DNA from 3 places in the Agrobacterium sp. K11 genome. Region 3 is predicted to be linked to each of the others. Evidence: riboswitches for the same ligand, from Rfam matches in the RefSeq annotation. Region 3 holds a riboswitch; each other region holds the start of a gene.
The links. A riboswitch is a leader RNA that binds a small molecule or an ion and turns the genes downstream of it on or off. The one in region 3 is predicted to bind thiamine pyrophosphate.

Region 1 (4,631 bases), on a different contig from region 3:
CGAGCGGCCTTCGTGGCCTTCAAGCTTCATCTGCGTCAGTTCGAAATTGCGGAAACCGCCAAGCGTGGCATCGACCTTGCCGGCGATCAGGGATGGCGAGAGTGAGAAATTGACGTTGACCAGTTCAACATCGTCCTTTGTCAGTCCCTCCTTCTCCAGCATGCGCTTCAGCATCGCATCCTCGAAACCGGAAACCGAGAAGCCGACCTTCTTGCCTTTCAGGTCCTTCAGGCTCTTGATCGGCCCGTCGGCCAGAACGGTGACGGTGTTCAGCGGGGTTTCCACCAGCGTGCCGAAACGGACGAGCGGCAGCCCTGCATCGTGGTCGAGATAGAGGTTCGGCTGATAGTGTACACCGATATCGGCCTGCTTTGCCGAGACCAGACGCGGTACGGCGGATGGGTCTGCGGGCGGAACCAGCTCAACGTCCAGCCCGGCATCTGCGAACAGGCCGCGTTCCTTGGCGATCACCATCGGAGCGTGGTCCGGGTTCACGAACCATTCCAGCAACACGGTAAGCTTGTCGGCCGCCTGCGATTGCACGGGCGCAAACACGCTTGCTGCCGCGACGACGAGGGAAAGAAGAGTTCGTTTCATGGTGCCGAAAGTCTCCGCAAATATTTGAAAGGAATGACGTGGTCTGTTTCTTTGGCCCAGGGGGCGAGGTTGGCCGTTGCCCGGTCGACGACAAGCCGCAGCAGCACCGCCATGACGGCGAGAATAGTCATGGCGGCGAACATTGTGTCGGTCTGCATGCGGGCATTGGACTGGATCATGACAAAACCGAGCCCGGCGGAGGCGCCCACCCATTCGCCAATGACCGCGCCGAGCGGGGCGAGCGGAGCTGCGACCCTCAGCCCGGAAATGAGTGCGGGAAGCGCCAGCGGCACACGCAGCCGGGTGAGGATTTGCCAGTGGCTCGCCTCCGTCAGCGAGGCGGCATCGAGGATTGTCCGATCCGTGCGGTTGAGGCCGTCGGTGAAGGCTGAAGCGACGGGAAAAAAGATGATGATCGCCGTCATGACAACTTTCGAGGCCATGCCGAAACCGAACCAGAGTACGAGAATAGGGGCCAGCACGAAGACCGGAAATGCCTGCAACACGAGAACCATGGGCCAGACGAGGCGGCCAAAACGCGGGACGGCGGCAATCGTAAAGGCAACGAGAATGCCGGCGGCAATGCCAGCCGCAAGCCCGACAGCCATTTCACCTGATGTCACCATGGCCTGTCCGAACAGGAAGGCTGGCTGGCGCAGGAGTGCTGCGGCAACATCGGCGGGCGAGGGCAGGATGTAGCGGGGCGGTGCAAACAGCCAGATGCCCAGCTGCCAGACAATCAGAATAAGAACGACGCCCTTCAGCGCATGGGAGGCACGCATCGGCCGGGACTCAGACGCAGCCGTACCGTATACGAAGGGAAGGATGTTTCATCATCATCGTTCGGTCTCCAGCTGTGGCGATCACGGAGATCCGGGCAAAGCGGAGAAGAGAAAGGGCAGTAACGCAAACGCGCTACAGTTTCCGTTCCTACGCCGGCATGACCCGGATCAGGTTCAAGGGTCCGGCTCATCGCCATCTCAGCACCGTCAGGTGCTCCCCTCGGAAGAGACTGTTTTGCTAGGAGGGTTTTGAAGTAATGTCAACTTTGAAAGTTAACGAGAATATTGGCGAATTTGCCGCGAACATATTAGTTATTGATTATATTAAGTTTATCAAAAATTAGTTATTTATTGAAACCGCTTTTCAATTCCGCTGTATTAGCTTCAGCTCCCAGATTGGTTGGGGGCGAACTTGAAAAACTTCTGGCGAGAGAAATCTGGAAATTTTGGCATTCTGACCGCGCTGCTCATGGTGCCTCTGTGCGGGGCTGCCGGTGTGGCGCTCGATATTACGCGCGGCATGTCGGTCAAAGCCGATCTGCAGCAGGCAGCGGATTCCGCGGCTCTGGCGGCAGTCGCCGATATGTCCGCAAGTGTTCAGGCGGCAAAGAAGATGTCGGGGGACGGTGTCATTCCCGTCGGCAATGAAGAAGCCCGGGCATTCTTCGATGGCAATCAGCGCGGCGACGCGGACTACACCATTACCTCGGTCGATGTTTCGGTGATCAAGCACGGCAATGTGGTCGAGTCGTCCGTCAGCTTCAAGGCGTCGGTCAGCACGACCCTCTCAGGGCTTCTGGGGAAGGATTTCGTTTCGGTTGCCGGCACGGCCACGGCCAAATACGAAACGGAAACCTTCAGCGATTTCTATCTTCTGCTTGATAATACGCCCTCCATGGGAGTGGGCGCGACACCCACGGATGTTGCCACCCTGGTTGCGAATACTGGCGATAAATGCGCTTTTGCCTGCCACATCGTGAAGGACGGCGTGGCAGACCCGAACAGCTATTACTTCAAGGCCAAGAAACTCGGGGTTACGACGCGTATCGACGTGGTTGCCAAGGCAACCGCCAGCCTGATGGACACGGCAAAGTCCACGCGCAAAAGCAGCAATCAATATCGCATGGCCGTCTATACCTTCGGGGAACGGGCGGAAGATACCAAGCTGCTTGAGGTCGTTTCGCTGACATCGGATCTGGACGCAGCAAAGAAAAAAGCTGGTGAAATCAACCTGATGTCAATCCCCTATCAGGGATACAACAACGACCAGCAAACAGATTTCGACCGGGCACTGATCCAGATTGGAGATAAGGTCGGCAGTTCGGGCACGGGCGCAAGCTCGGCGAACCCGGATAAGGTTATTTTCTTTGTTTCAGACGGGGTGGGCGACAGTTACAAGCCGTCCTCCTGTACGAAAAAACTGACGGGAGGCCGCTGTCAGGAGCCGATCGACATCAAAGACTGTACGAAACTGAAGGAAAAGGGTTTTCGTATCGCGGTGCTTTATACCACCTATCTGCCGCTGCCGACGAATGACTGGTATAATAGCTGGATCAAGCCCTTTCAGGCGGAAATTGGCTCACGCATGCAGAGCTGCGCTTCCCCGGGTCTGTACTTCGAAGTCAGCCCGTCCCAGGGCATCAGCGACGCGATGACGGTGCTGTTCAAGAAAGCCATTACATCACCACGCCTGACGGGCTGATGGCCGTCTAGCTAGGCCTGTTAAAGCATCGGTTGAACGCCGCAATATCTGCGGCGTTTTTTGGAAATGGCCGGAAGGTGATGCTTCAAGCGATATTACGAAGCCGTTCAAATAACGCAGTAAAGCGCGTTTCAGCGCGGTAGAACACAGCCGGCTGGCCTATCGGAGCCTCCACGGTGATCTCGTGCCCGCCAAAATACCGCGCGCCACTCCAAAGATGCATCCATTCCCCATCGCCCGGAAGGTAAAGCGTGCGCTGCGTCTCCCCCGCCTTCCACACTGGTGCGACCAGCATGTCGGCCCCGTAGAGATAGCTGTCCTGAATGGCATAGGTCTGCCGGTCGTTCTCGTGATGCAGGAAAAGCGGGCGCTGTACCGGCAGGCCGTTTTCGGCCGCTTCAGTGGAAAGCGATTTCAGATAGGGGGCGAGTGCGACATAGATTGCCGTCATGCGGGCAAAATGGCCAAGAACGGTCTCGTCCTGATCGATCTGGAGATTGTCGCGCGGGCGATTGCCCTCATGGGTTCGCATGACAGGAGTAAAGGCTGCCATCTCCGTCCAGCGCATGATGAGTTCCGGGGTTCTGACATTGCCGAACAGGCTGGTATAACCGCCAATATCGGAATGGTGATAGGCATTACCGAGAAGACCGGAGGACAGCGCACCGCATATGACAGTGACGAGACCGTCATGGCGGGAGAAATCGACGGACTGGTCACCGCCCCACAGCAGCGGGCAGTGGGCTTGCACACCGGTAAAGCCCGCGCGCATGAAGAACAGCGCTTCGCCGGTTTTGCCGCGGCTTTCAACGGCCTTGGCGTTGACCTCTGCCCAGAGCGTCGGCCAGGCATTGTGCATCAGCTTGGCGTCGATGCCGTTCGATAGCGTGATGTCGATCGGCAGATATTCGCCGAAATCGGCCATCCAGCCGGAAAGGCCGAAATCAAGCATGTTCTTGCCGATGATCTCTTCGGAAAACCACTCGGCTGCGGCCGGATTGGTGAAATCGACCACGCCACAATCGAACTCGCCGAAATCCACGAGCGCCGTCTTGCCGTCCGCGCCGGTGGCGAAATAACCGGCCGCCTCCGCCTCCGGAAAAAGCGGGCCGTCGACGCAGAGATAGGGGTTCACGTATCCCAGAAAACGAATGCCCTGATCGGCAAGCTCGGCGATCTTCTGACGCAGATGCGGATAACGCGCCTCATTGGCCTGCCAGTCCCAGAATAGCCGGGCGCCGAAGGATGTCTGGCGAAGCCCCACCCAGTCCTCGCACCACAGGCCGGAGACCTTGGTTCCGGCAGCGCGGATTTTTTCCAGCCGGGCAAAGGAGTTGGCGCCATCCTTTAACCCGATGATCGCGCCGCTATAGACCCACCCCGGTAGTTCCGGCTGGCGTCCGAACCGCAGCGAGAGGGCGGAAACGATATCGGTGAAACGATCGCCAGTGAAAAACTCGATCCTTTCGGGGATCGCCCAGATCTCGACTTCGTGGAAATCTTCGTTGCGGAAATCGAAGACCGAATAGGCGCTGGTTTCCACATGCAGC
Region 2 (4,631 bases), 160 kb from region 3:
CAGCGATGACCCCGCCCCGAGCGTGGCGGACAAAAGGCGCAAGGGCTGAGCCGCGTGCCGTCTGGAGCCCACGGCCTGTCGCGCACCGATAATCGCAAAGCAGCAGAGCACGACGAGAGTTGCGGAGAGCGCAGCGATTGCAAGGCTGGTCGCCGCCGCACGCAGGAAGATCGGCGCTGACAAAAGACGCGGCAGATCGGCCCCCAAACCCGAGACGGTTATGGCAACAAGCGGCAGGCCGACCAGCAGAACCGCAAAAATGATTGCCGCTCCGTCCCACAGGCGCGCGCCAACGCGCTTGCCGTCGAAACGGCGAACAGGGCGGCCAAGCGAGGCAATTTCCGCCTCGGGCGATGGCAAAAAGGCAAGAAGGCCGAGCAGAACTGCTGTGACTGCAATCTGCAAAACCGAAAGCGCGATTGCCCTTTGCGGATCGAAATCAAACCGCAGCGCCTGATAGATTGCGACCTCAAGTGTCGTCGCCGCCGGTCCACCGCCCAGCAGAAGCACTAGCGTGAAGCTGGTGGCGCACAGCATGAAGACAAGCCCGGCAATACCGGGAACAAGCCGCGAGACGGCCGGCCACTCGATGAAGCGGAAAACCGAAACCGGCCCCATGCCAAGACTTGCCGCCATCCGCCAATATTCGCCCGGAATCCGCTCCAGCCCGGCCAGCATCAGCCGCACCGCAAGCGGCAGATTGAAAAACACATGGGCGATGAGAATGCCGGAAAGGCCGTAAATACTGAAGGGCTGCTCCGCACCGGCAAAAACAAGGGCAGTATTCAAAACACCCTGCCTGCCCCAGATCGTGATGATGCCGAAGGCGCCGACGATGACCGGCAGCCCCATCGGCACAGCCATCAACCTGATAATCCAAATCCGCCCCGGAAAATCCTGTCTGCGGGAGAGCGCAAGCGCCACCGGCAGGCCGAGAACAATGGAAAGAACAGTGGACAACGTTGCCTGATAGAGCGTGAAGCGCAGGATGCGCAGCGTGTAGGCATCCACGATTCCGGTGGCGGATGTGCCGGCATCGAAAGACAGGAGTGCTGATACAGCAAGCGCCATGAACAGGAAAACGGCGGCAAACGCCGCCGTTCCGCCAATGATCGACCATCTGTAGTCGCGACGCAGCATCATGCGCGGGCGTGCCTCTTGCTCAGTTCATGCTCATGGCCGCAAGCCATTCGTCGATCCAGGCCTTGCGGTTCTTCGCCACCTCTTCCGGGTCCATCAGGAAGGTCTTCTGCGGTACGACGAGTTTGGAAAATGCCTCGGGCAGGGGCGTGGACGTTGCCGCGACCGGCATCATCCAGTTGTTTTCCGGAATGGCATCCTGAAATCCTGATGTGAGCGTGAAAGCGAGGAACTGCTTCGCCAGTTCCTTGTGCGGCGCGTTTTTGAGAAGGCCGGAAACCTCGATCTGGATGTAATGCCCCTCGGAAAAACCCGCGGCCTGATAGCGATCCGTCTTTTCCGAGACCATGTGATAGGCAGGCGACGTGGTGTAGGAGAGCACCATCGGCACCTCACCCTTGGTGAAAAGGCCATAGGATTCCGACCAGCCCGGCGTGACGGTGAGAATGCGCTTCCGGAGCTTCGCCCAGGCTTCCGGTGCCTTGTCGCCGTAAACGGACTTCACCCAGAGCAGCAGGCCAAGCCCCGGCGTGGAGGTGCGCGGGTCCTGAATGGCGATTTTCTGTGAAGGATCGCCGTCCACCAGATCCTTCAGGCTCGTCGGCGGATTTTTTATCGTCTGCGTGTCATAGACAACGGCGAAATGACCGTAGTCGTAAGGGACGAAAATGTCGTCCTTGTAACCGCCCGGCACCTTGGCCGCCGATGCATCGATACCGCTGATATCGAAGAGGCCGGTCTGTTTCGCTTCCGCGACCAGATTGGTGTCGAGACCAACAACGACATCCGCCTTCGACGCCGCCCCTTCAAGCTTCAGGCGGTTGAGCAGCGCCACGCCATCCGCCACACCGACGAAATTGACCGTGCAATCGCACACTTTCTCGAAGGCCTCTTTCACCTTGGGGCCGGGACCCCATTCGGAAACGAAGCTTTCATAGGTGTAGACGGTCAGTTCCTGTCTGTCCTGAGCAGTGGCAAGACCGGGCAGAAACAACGAAACGGCAACGAGGGAATTCAGGAAAAGACGACGGCGCACGGGTATCTCCTCAAAAAACGAAAAGGGAAATAGCCGCTTGCCTTAAGCCGTCTAATCCCTCCGCCGGTATGAACCGGATCAGGTTCTTCGGGTTGGCAAGCCTCTCAGCCTTTTGCACGCAAGCACAAAAGACACCCCGTTAGATCAAGATGATGATGTAGTCCCGCTGTCTCTGATTGGCAAGATGGCTGCCGTCAGGCCTGCTGCACCATGTGCACCAGTTCCCAGACATGGCCGTCGGGATCCTGAAAACTACCGGCATACATGAAACCGTGATCCTGAACCGGTTTCCAGCTGCTGCCACCCGAGGCGAGCGCCGTTTCGATCATCCGGTCGATTTCCTCACGGCTTCCCGCTGTGAGACAGGTCAGGACCTCGGTGCTGCGTGTGGCGTCGGCGATATCGCCATTGATGAAATCGCGAAAACGCTCCTCCTGAAGAAGCATCACGAAGATGTTCTCCTCAACGATCATGCAGAGCGTGCGGTCATCCGAATATTCCGGATTGAAGGTGAAACCGAGAGCCGTGAAGAAGCTTCTCGATGTCTCGATATTCTTGACCGGCAGATTGACGAAGATCATGCGCATTTTCTGAACTCCTCCGAACCCGCACAGGAAACGGCAATTCCGCCTCCCTGTCAAAGGTGGATGAGACCTCAGTCAAGAAATCGCGACCAAGTCACCCTTCAATTTCCTCGCGCAGCATCTCCAACTCCAGCCATTCCTCTTCCATGGCTTCGAGCTTTTCGCGCAGCTTCGTCATTTCCTGCGCCAGCGTATTGAAGGTAGCCGGGTCCTTGGTGAACAGATTGGGATCGGCCATACGCTGCTCACGCTTGGCGATTTCGCCCTGCGCCTTCTCCATTTCCTTTGGAAGGTTTTCGAGCGCAAATTTTTGCTTGAAGGAAAGCTTGCCCTTGGCCTTTGAGGGGTCCTGCGACGCGGAGGCGGAAGGGGCGGTCTTTGCCTTTTCCTGCTTCTCCGCCTTGCGCTTTTCTTCTGCGGCACCCTTGCGTTGCGCCATCATGTCCGAGTAGCCGCCGGCATATTCGATCCAGCGTCCATCCGGCTGGTCCGGATTGGCGGGCGCGATTGTGGAGGTGACGGTACGGTCGAGGAAATCGCGGTCGTGGCTGACGAGAATGACCGTGCCGGAAAAGCCCGCAACGATTTCCTGCAACAGATCGAGCGTTTCGATATCGAGATCGTTGGTCGGCTCGTCAAGGATCAGCAGGTTGGTAGGCCGCGCCAGAATGCGCGCAAGAATAAGACGGGCGCGCTCACCACCGGAGAGGTTGCGGATGGGCGTGCGGGCCTGTTCCGGCTGGAACAGGAAGTCCTTCATGTAACCCGTCACATGTTTCAACTCGCCATTGACCAGCAAATTGTCGCCGCGACCGTCGGTGAGGTAATGAGCGAGCGTATCGTTTGGATTGAGATCTTCACGCTTCTGGTCAAGCGTCGCGATTTCCAGATTGGTGCCGAGCTTTACCGTGCCGCTATCGGGCTGAAGCTGGCCGGTCAGCATCTTCAAAAGCGTTGTCTTGCCGGCACCGTTCGGCCCGACGAGACCGATGCAATCACCGCGATGCACCCGTAGCGAAAACGGCGCGATGATCACGCGCTCGCCGTAAGACTTGGTGATTGCGTCTGCCTCGATGACCAGTTTGCCGGATTCCCGCACCTCCGCAGCCGTCGCCTGCACGCTCCCCTGCGGTCCCTTGTGGCCGCGATAGTCCGCACGCATTGCCTGAAGCTCGCCCACGCGGCGCATGTTGCGCTTGCGTCTCGCGGTCACGCCGTAACGCATCCAGTGTTCTTCACGCTCGATGGCCTTGCCGAGCTTGTGCTGCTCCAGCTCTTCCTCTTCCAGCACCTTGTCGCGCCATTCCTCGAAATACGCAAAACCGCGATTGAGACGACGGGACTGGCCGCGATCCAGCCACACGGTCGAGGTCGAAACCTTTTCCAGAAAACGCCTGTCGTGCGAGATCAGCACCAGCGCGCTACGCGTCTGCTGCAACTCGCCTTCAAGCCATTCGATGGTGGGCAGGTCCAGATGGTTGGTCGGCTCGTCCAGCATCAGAATATCGGGTTCAGGCGCCATGACGCGGGCAAGGGCCGCACGCCGCGCTTCGCCGCCGGACAGGCTATCCGGATGTTCCTGTCCCGTCAGGCCCAGATGCTCGAGAATATAGGTAACGCGATAGGGATCGTCGCCAGGTCCCAGCCCCGCCTCGGCATAGGCCTGCACGGTGTCGTAACCGGCAAAATCCGGCGCCTGCTCCAGATAACGGATGGTGGCGGAGGGGTGACGGAAAACCTCGCCAGACTGCGCCTCGACCAGACCAGCGGCGATCTTCATCAGGGTCGACTTGCCCGAACCGTTGCGTCCGACAAGGCAGATGCGGTCGCCCGGCTCCACCTGAAGATTGGCGCCGTCGAGCAGCGGGGTT
Region 3 (4,631 bases):
ACCGGATTGTCGGATGGTCGCCGTGAAAAATGAAACTTCAGCAGCCGTTCGGCCGTTTTGCGGATATGCGCCTGCGAAGGGTTGCTGTCTGCAAATTTCGCAAATTCCGTATAGGGCAGGAAGGGCGGCTCGCTCTCTCTCAGATGATGCTGGAACAGGCCGTCGAAATCTTCGCCCGACAGGTGGAAAAAGCCGGCATTATGAAAATAATCGAGTTCCCGGTTTGCAAGGTCCAGCCGGTTGATGGCGATGGTGGTCTTGCCATGTTCCTTCCGGTAACCCACCCCGTGGGTATCGGGCATATAGAAGCTGTCCATCTCGATCAGGCAGATGCGACCGCGCTCCAGCTGCGCTTCGATATGGTTTTCTACCCGGTCGAAGATCGCAAGTTCGGTGGCTCGAACGCCATAAAGTGCTTCCAGATCTTCCAGCGGCACCTTGAAGAAGGTGAACTGGTCGCCTTCGAAATCCTGCGTCAGGGTGAAGCCGAACATGGCCTCAGGCGGCAACCCTTTCGAGGCCAGCACCTCGATCCACAAATCGATGTAGCAATTGGTCTCCGGCCACATTCTTTCCGACGAATGAAGCGAGTGCTGCACATAGTTTTTGGGATCGAGACCGGGGAAAATCTGCCGCATGAATGGTTAGCCCCAGAGTGTTTTCAAGGCCTTTTCGGGCCATGTTTTTACATCCAGTCCGTGATGCGCAAAAAGTGCCAGCGCAATGCGCTCAAGGCCGAAACCGACGCAGGCGGTGTGAGCCACATCACCATTGTCGAGGTTCAATCCCCATTTCTGGCCAAAGGCGTCCTGATGGTAATTGAAGCTCATGCAGGCCGTCGGGTTGGTGGCGGATGTGACGGGGATCAACAGTTCGAATTTCAGGTTCTGGTCGCGCTGGTTGTTGGCGAGCATTTTGCCGGCGCGGCCGAAGAAGGGATCGTTGGCCACGTCGATGGTCACTTCAAGGCCCACGGCTTCCATCATCGCCACGCCGCGATCCATCCATGTCTGGCGGAATTCGGTCACATCACTCTCCGTGCCCATGCGCACATATTCCCGCATGCGGAAAAGCTGCTGACGTGCCGGGTCCTTCGAGGGTTCATGGCGGAAACAATAGGACTGGATGTCGTAGAGACCGCCGCCGGAAGGCAATGCGCCGCGCTTGGCGATGGTCGGATAAAGAGGGTAGCAAGCGGCCGGCGTCAGCACGATATCGGTTGCTTTCTGGTCCTTTGTCCAGTCGCCGCCCTCATCCATGGATTTGAGAAGGCTGACATGGTCAAGTTCGCAACCGCAGAAGGAATGCACCGTGCCCGCAAGCTGCGGGAAGCTTTTCATGTAACCGCTCTTTTCGAAATAGGCGCGGTTGATGCCGGGCGGGAAGCGGATCGCCTCTGCACTGTCCGGGCCGCCGGTGCGGTCGATCAGGCGTTCGAATGCGGCAATGACGTCCTCGAACTGGCCGCTGCGTCCGTAAAGACCATCGACACCCGTTTCAATCAGCAGGCCTTCTTCGAACAGTCGATCGAGAAACGATGTTTGCATATCCATGGTCTTATCCCAAGAGGCTGGTGTCCTGCTTGTGAACCAGCAGGAGATTGGCGGAATTGCCGAGAATACGGTCGTTGGAAATCATCAGGCGCGCGGAATGCGCGTCGCGAAGGTGTCGGCCAAGGCTGTAGGGCGTACCGTTCTTGTAACCCATGATGCCGCAGACCAGCATCGCTTGGTCGATGATCTCTAGAATGGTTTCCGAAGAACAGATCTTCACATTGTTCATGGCAACCGCGAACGCCATGGACATCAGCTTGTCCGGGTCGCTCTTGGTGTCTTCGTAAGCCTTTACGCCCGCAATGACGTTGGATTTGACCACCTGCAATTTCGTGGAAATTTCGGCAATGTGGATAGCGCCTGGCGGTGTGACACCGGGCGACTTGCGTGCAGCCGTCCTGACGAAGGATTGCGCGCGCAGCACCGCATCCGACGCGATGCCATACCAAACGGCGCTCCACAGAAGATGCGAGCTTGCAAGCATGGATTGCGCAGCGATTTCCGCAAATGGTTTTGGGAATATCTGCACCGCCGGTGCCTCGCCGCGGAACAGGAAACCGTCCGAACAGGTGCCGCGCATGCCGAGTGTGTCCCAGACATGGGTCTTCTCGAGCCTGTACTGATCTTTCAGGAAGACGGTCATCACCTGATCGGCCGGGGCGGCATCCTTGTGGGCGCGCGAGGTGATGAGGATGGCATCCGCATTGCTGCCGTAGGAAATGACGGTGGCGTCCTTCTCCAGCCGGCAAATGTCTCCTTCGACCTCGATAGCGCAGATGGAATTGCGCAGATTGCCGCCGATTCCGCCTTCGGTCGTGGCCGAGGCGAGCAGAAGCTGTTCGCTTGCAATGCGGCTCATGAAGCCCGCATGCCATGGGCTTGTCTCGCCGTGTTCCACAAGGCTCGATGCCTTGATGTGGTGCATGGCGAAAATCATCGCGGTTGCCGAACAGGCCTGGCCAAGCCGGGCGCAGATATCGGCGATTTGCTGTATGGATGCGCCTTCGCCACCAAGAGAGGACGGGACCTGAATGCCGAGAAGGCGCTCTTGTCTCAGCGCCTGGACGGCTTCCTCCGGGAAGCGACCGGTGACGTCCACCTCGTCCGCGTGTTTGGCGGCAATTGCTGCGACGCGGCTTGCGCGCGCGGACAGCGTTTCATCCTGCGGCGCAACGGTCACATTCATCAGGCTGCCTCTTTACCATCCAGAATGAGCTTAACGGTGTCTTCAATGGCCTTGATGCTGGCAAAGGACTTGCGGTTCAAGAGGTTGTCGGGGAATTCGATATCGAAAGCTTCCTCGATACCCAGCATCAATTGCACCGATGCAAAGGAAGAAAGACCCGCCGCATAAAGATCTGCTTCGTTTTCAATCGTATCGACGGGGGTAGGAAGCTGGCCGAATTTTGCCAGTATTTCACGAATAGTCGCATTCATTCCGACTTATCTCCCATGAATTTAACATCAGGATGGTTTGTGCTTATCGTTAATTTGAAAACGATAATATTCGCCTAAACCGTTAGGTTAATTACCACTAACGGCGCTTTTGTTGTTCGTCCACCTTTGCCAGCCATCAGCAGCACCCTTGACAAATGTCGGGCGGTGTTTTCTCTTGTGTCCATTCACCAGGGGTGTCCCGTCAAGGGGCTGAGATTCTGCTTTTATGCGCAGTGACCCGTTGAACCTGATCCAGTTCATACTGGCGTAGGGACGGTGCAAAGACCGAAGGTCGGATTGCGTGTAACTTGCGCTGCCGACGCGTCGGTATTTTCCATCATTCCGGCTCGAACTGGGTCTCCACTGTCAAACTTTGGAGCCTCATGATGAATATCGTTGCCAAGAATATCCCGCTTGTCGTCACAACCGGGCCGCATCCCGCCTCCACGAAAATCCACAAAACCGGAATTTTGCATCCGCATATTCGCGTGCCCATGCGCGAAATCGCCGTCCACCCGACGGCGGGCGAACCGCCGGTCACGGTCTATGATTCCTCAGGCCCCTATACCGATCCATTGCATAACGTTCTGATCGAAAAGGGTCTGCCACGCCTGCGTCACGACTGGGTTGTAGCGCGCGGCGATGTCGCGGCTTACGACGGTCGGCACGTCAAACCGGAGGATAACGGCTTTGCCACCGGCGAGCGCCTGACGCCGGAATTCGCCGTGCGCCACCAGCCGCTGAGGGCCACGGAAGGAAAAGCCGTAACGCAGCTTGCCTATGCGCGGGCAGGCATCATCACGCCGGAAATGGAGTTCATCGCCATCCGCGAAAATCTGGGGCGCGAAGCGGCGAAGGAGAAGCTGGCTCGTGATGGCGAGAGTTTTGGCGCGCAGATACCCGATTATGTGACGCCGGAGTTCGTCCGTCAGGAAGTCGCATCGGGTCGCGCCATCATCCCTGCCAACATCAATCACCCCGAGCTTGAGCCGATGATCATCGGCCGTAATTTTCTGGTCAAGATCAACGCCAATATCGGCAATTCCGCCGTCACTTCCTCCATGGCCGAAGAGGTGGAGAAGATGGTCTGGGCGATCCGCTGGGGTGCCGATACCGTCATGGACCTTTCGACCGGGCGCAACATCCACAATATCCGCGAATGGATCATCCGCAATTCGCCGGTACCGATCGGCACAGTGCCGCTTTATCAGGCGCTGGAGAAGGTCAACGGCATTGCCGAGGACCTGAATTGGGAAGTGTTCCGCGACACGTTGATCGAACAGGCGGAGCAAGGCGTGGATTATTTCACCATCCATGCCGGTGTTCGGCTGCATTACATTCCGCTTACCGTCAACCGTGTCACCGGTATCGTCTCACGCGGCGGGTCGATTATGGCCAAGTGGTGTCTGCATCATCACAAGGAAAGCTTCCTCTATGAGCATTTCGACGAGATCTGCGACATCTGCCGTGCCTATGATGTTTCCTTCTCGCTGGGTGACGGGTTGCGGCCCGGTTCGATTGCCGACGCCAACGACGCCGCGCAATTTGCCGAGCTGGAGACGCTCGGTGAGTTGACACAGATCGCATGGGCGAAGGATTGCCAGGTCATGATTGAGGGCCCCGGCCATGTGCCGATGCACA

Region 1: linked by a shared signal. The riboswitch ahead of AC5SEO_RS03145 (ABC transporter permease) and the one ahead of thiC (phosphomethylpyrimidine synthase ThiC) in region 3 are both predicted to bind thiamine pyrophosphate.
Region 2: linked by a shared signal. The riboswitch ahead of thiB (thiamine ABC transporter substrate binding subunit) and the one ahead of thiC (phosphomethylpyrimidine synthase ThiC) in region 3 are both predicted to bind thiamine pyrophosphate.

The regions. Positions count from the first base shown of each region.
Region 1 covers NZ_JCAHRB010000002.1:322,346-326,976, forward strand. Annotated here, with positions in the region: gene AC5SEO_RS03140 (ABC transporter substrate-binding protein) at 1-597, opposite strand, end outside; gene AC5SEO_RS03145 (ABC transporter permease) at 594-1,379, opposite strand; TPP riboswitch at 1,508-1,610, opposite strand; gene AC5SEO_RS03150 (TadE/TadG family type IV pilus assembly protein) at 1,792-3,081, shown strand; gene AC5SEO_RS03155 (alpha-glucosidase) at 3,167-4,631, opposite strand, start outside.
Region 2 covers NZ_JCAHRB010000009.1:180,571-185,201, forward strand. Annotated here, with positions in the region: gene thiP (thiamine/thiamine pyrophosphate ABC transporter permease ThiP) at 1-1,143, opposite strand, end outside; gene thiB (thiamine ABC transporter substrate binding subunit) at 1,163-2,176, opposite strand; TPP riboswitch at 2,215-2,325, opposite strand; gene AC5SEO_RS17495 (VOC family protein) at 2,371-2,763, opposite strand; gene AC5SEO_RS17500 (ABC-F family ATP-binding cassette domain-containing protein) at 2,855-4,631, opposite strand, start outside.
Region 3 covers NZ_JCAHRB010000009.1:21,206-25,836, reverse strand. Annotated here, with positions in the region: gene AC5SEO_RS16790 (DUF1839 family protein) at 1-638, opposite strand, end outside; gene AC5SEO_RS16785 (amino acid--[acyl-carrier-protein] ligase) at 645-1,553, opposite strand; gene AC5SEO_RS16780 (acyl-CoA dehydrogenase family protein) at 1,558-2,739, opposite strand; gene AC5SEO_RS16775 (acyl carrier protein) at 2,739-2,990, opposite strand; TPP riboswitch at 3,171-3,282, shown strand; gene thiC (phosphomethylpyrimidine synthase ThiC) at 3,377-4,631, shown strand, end outside.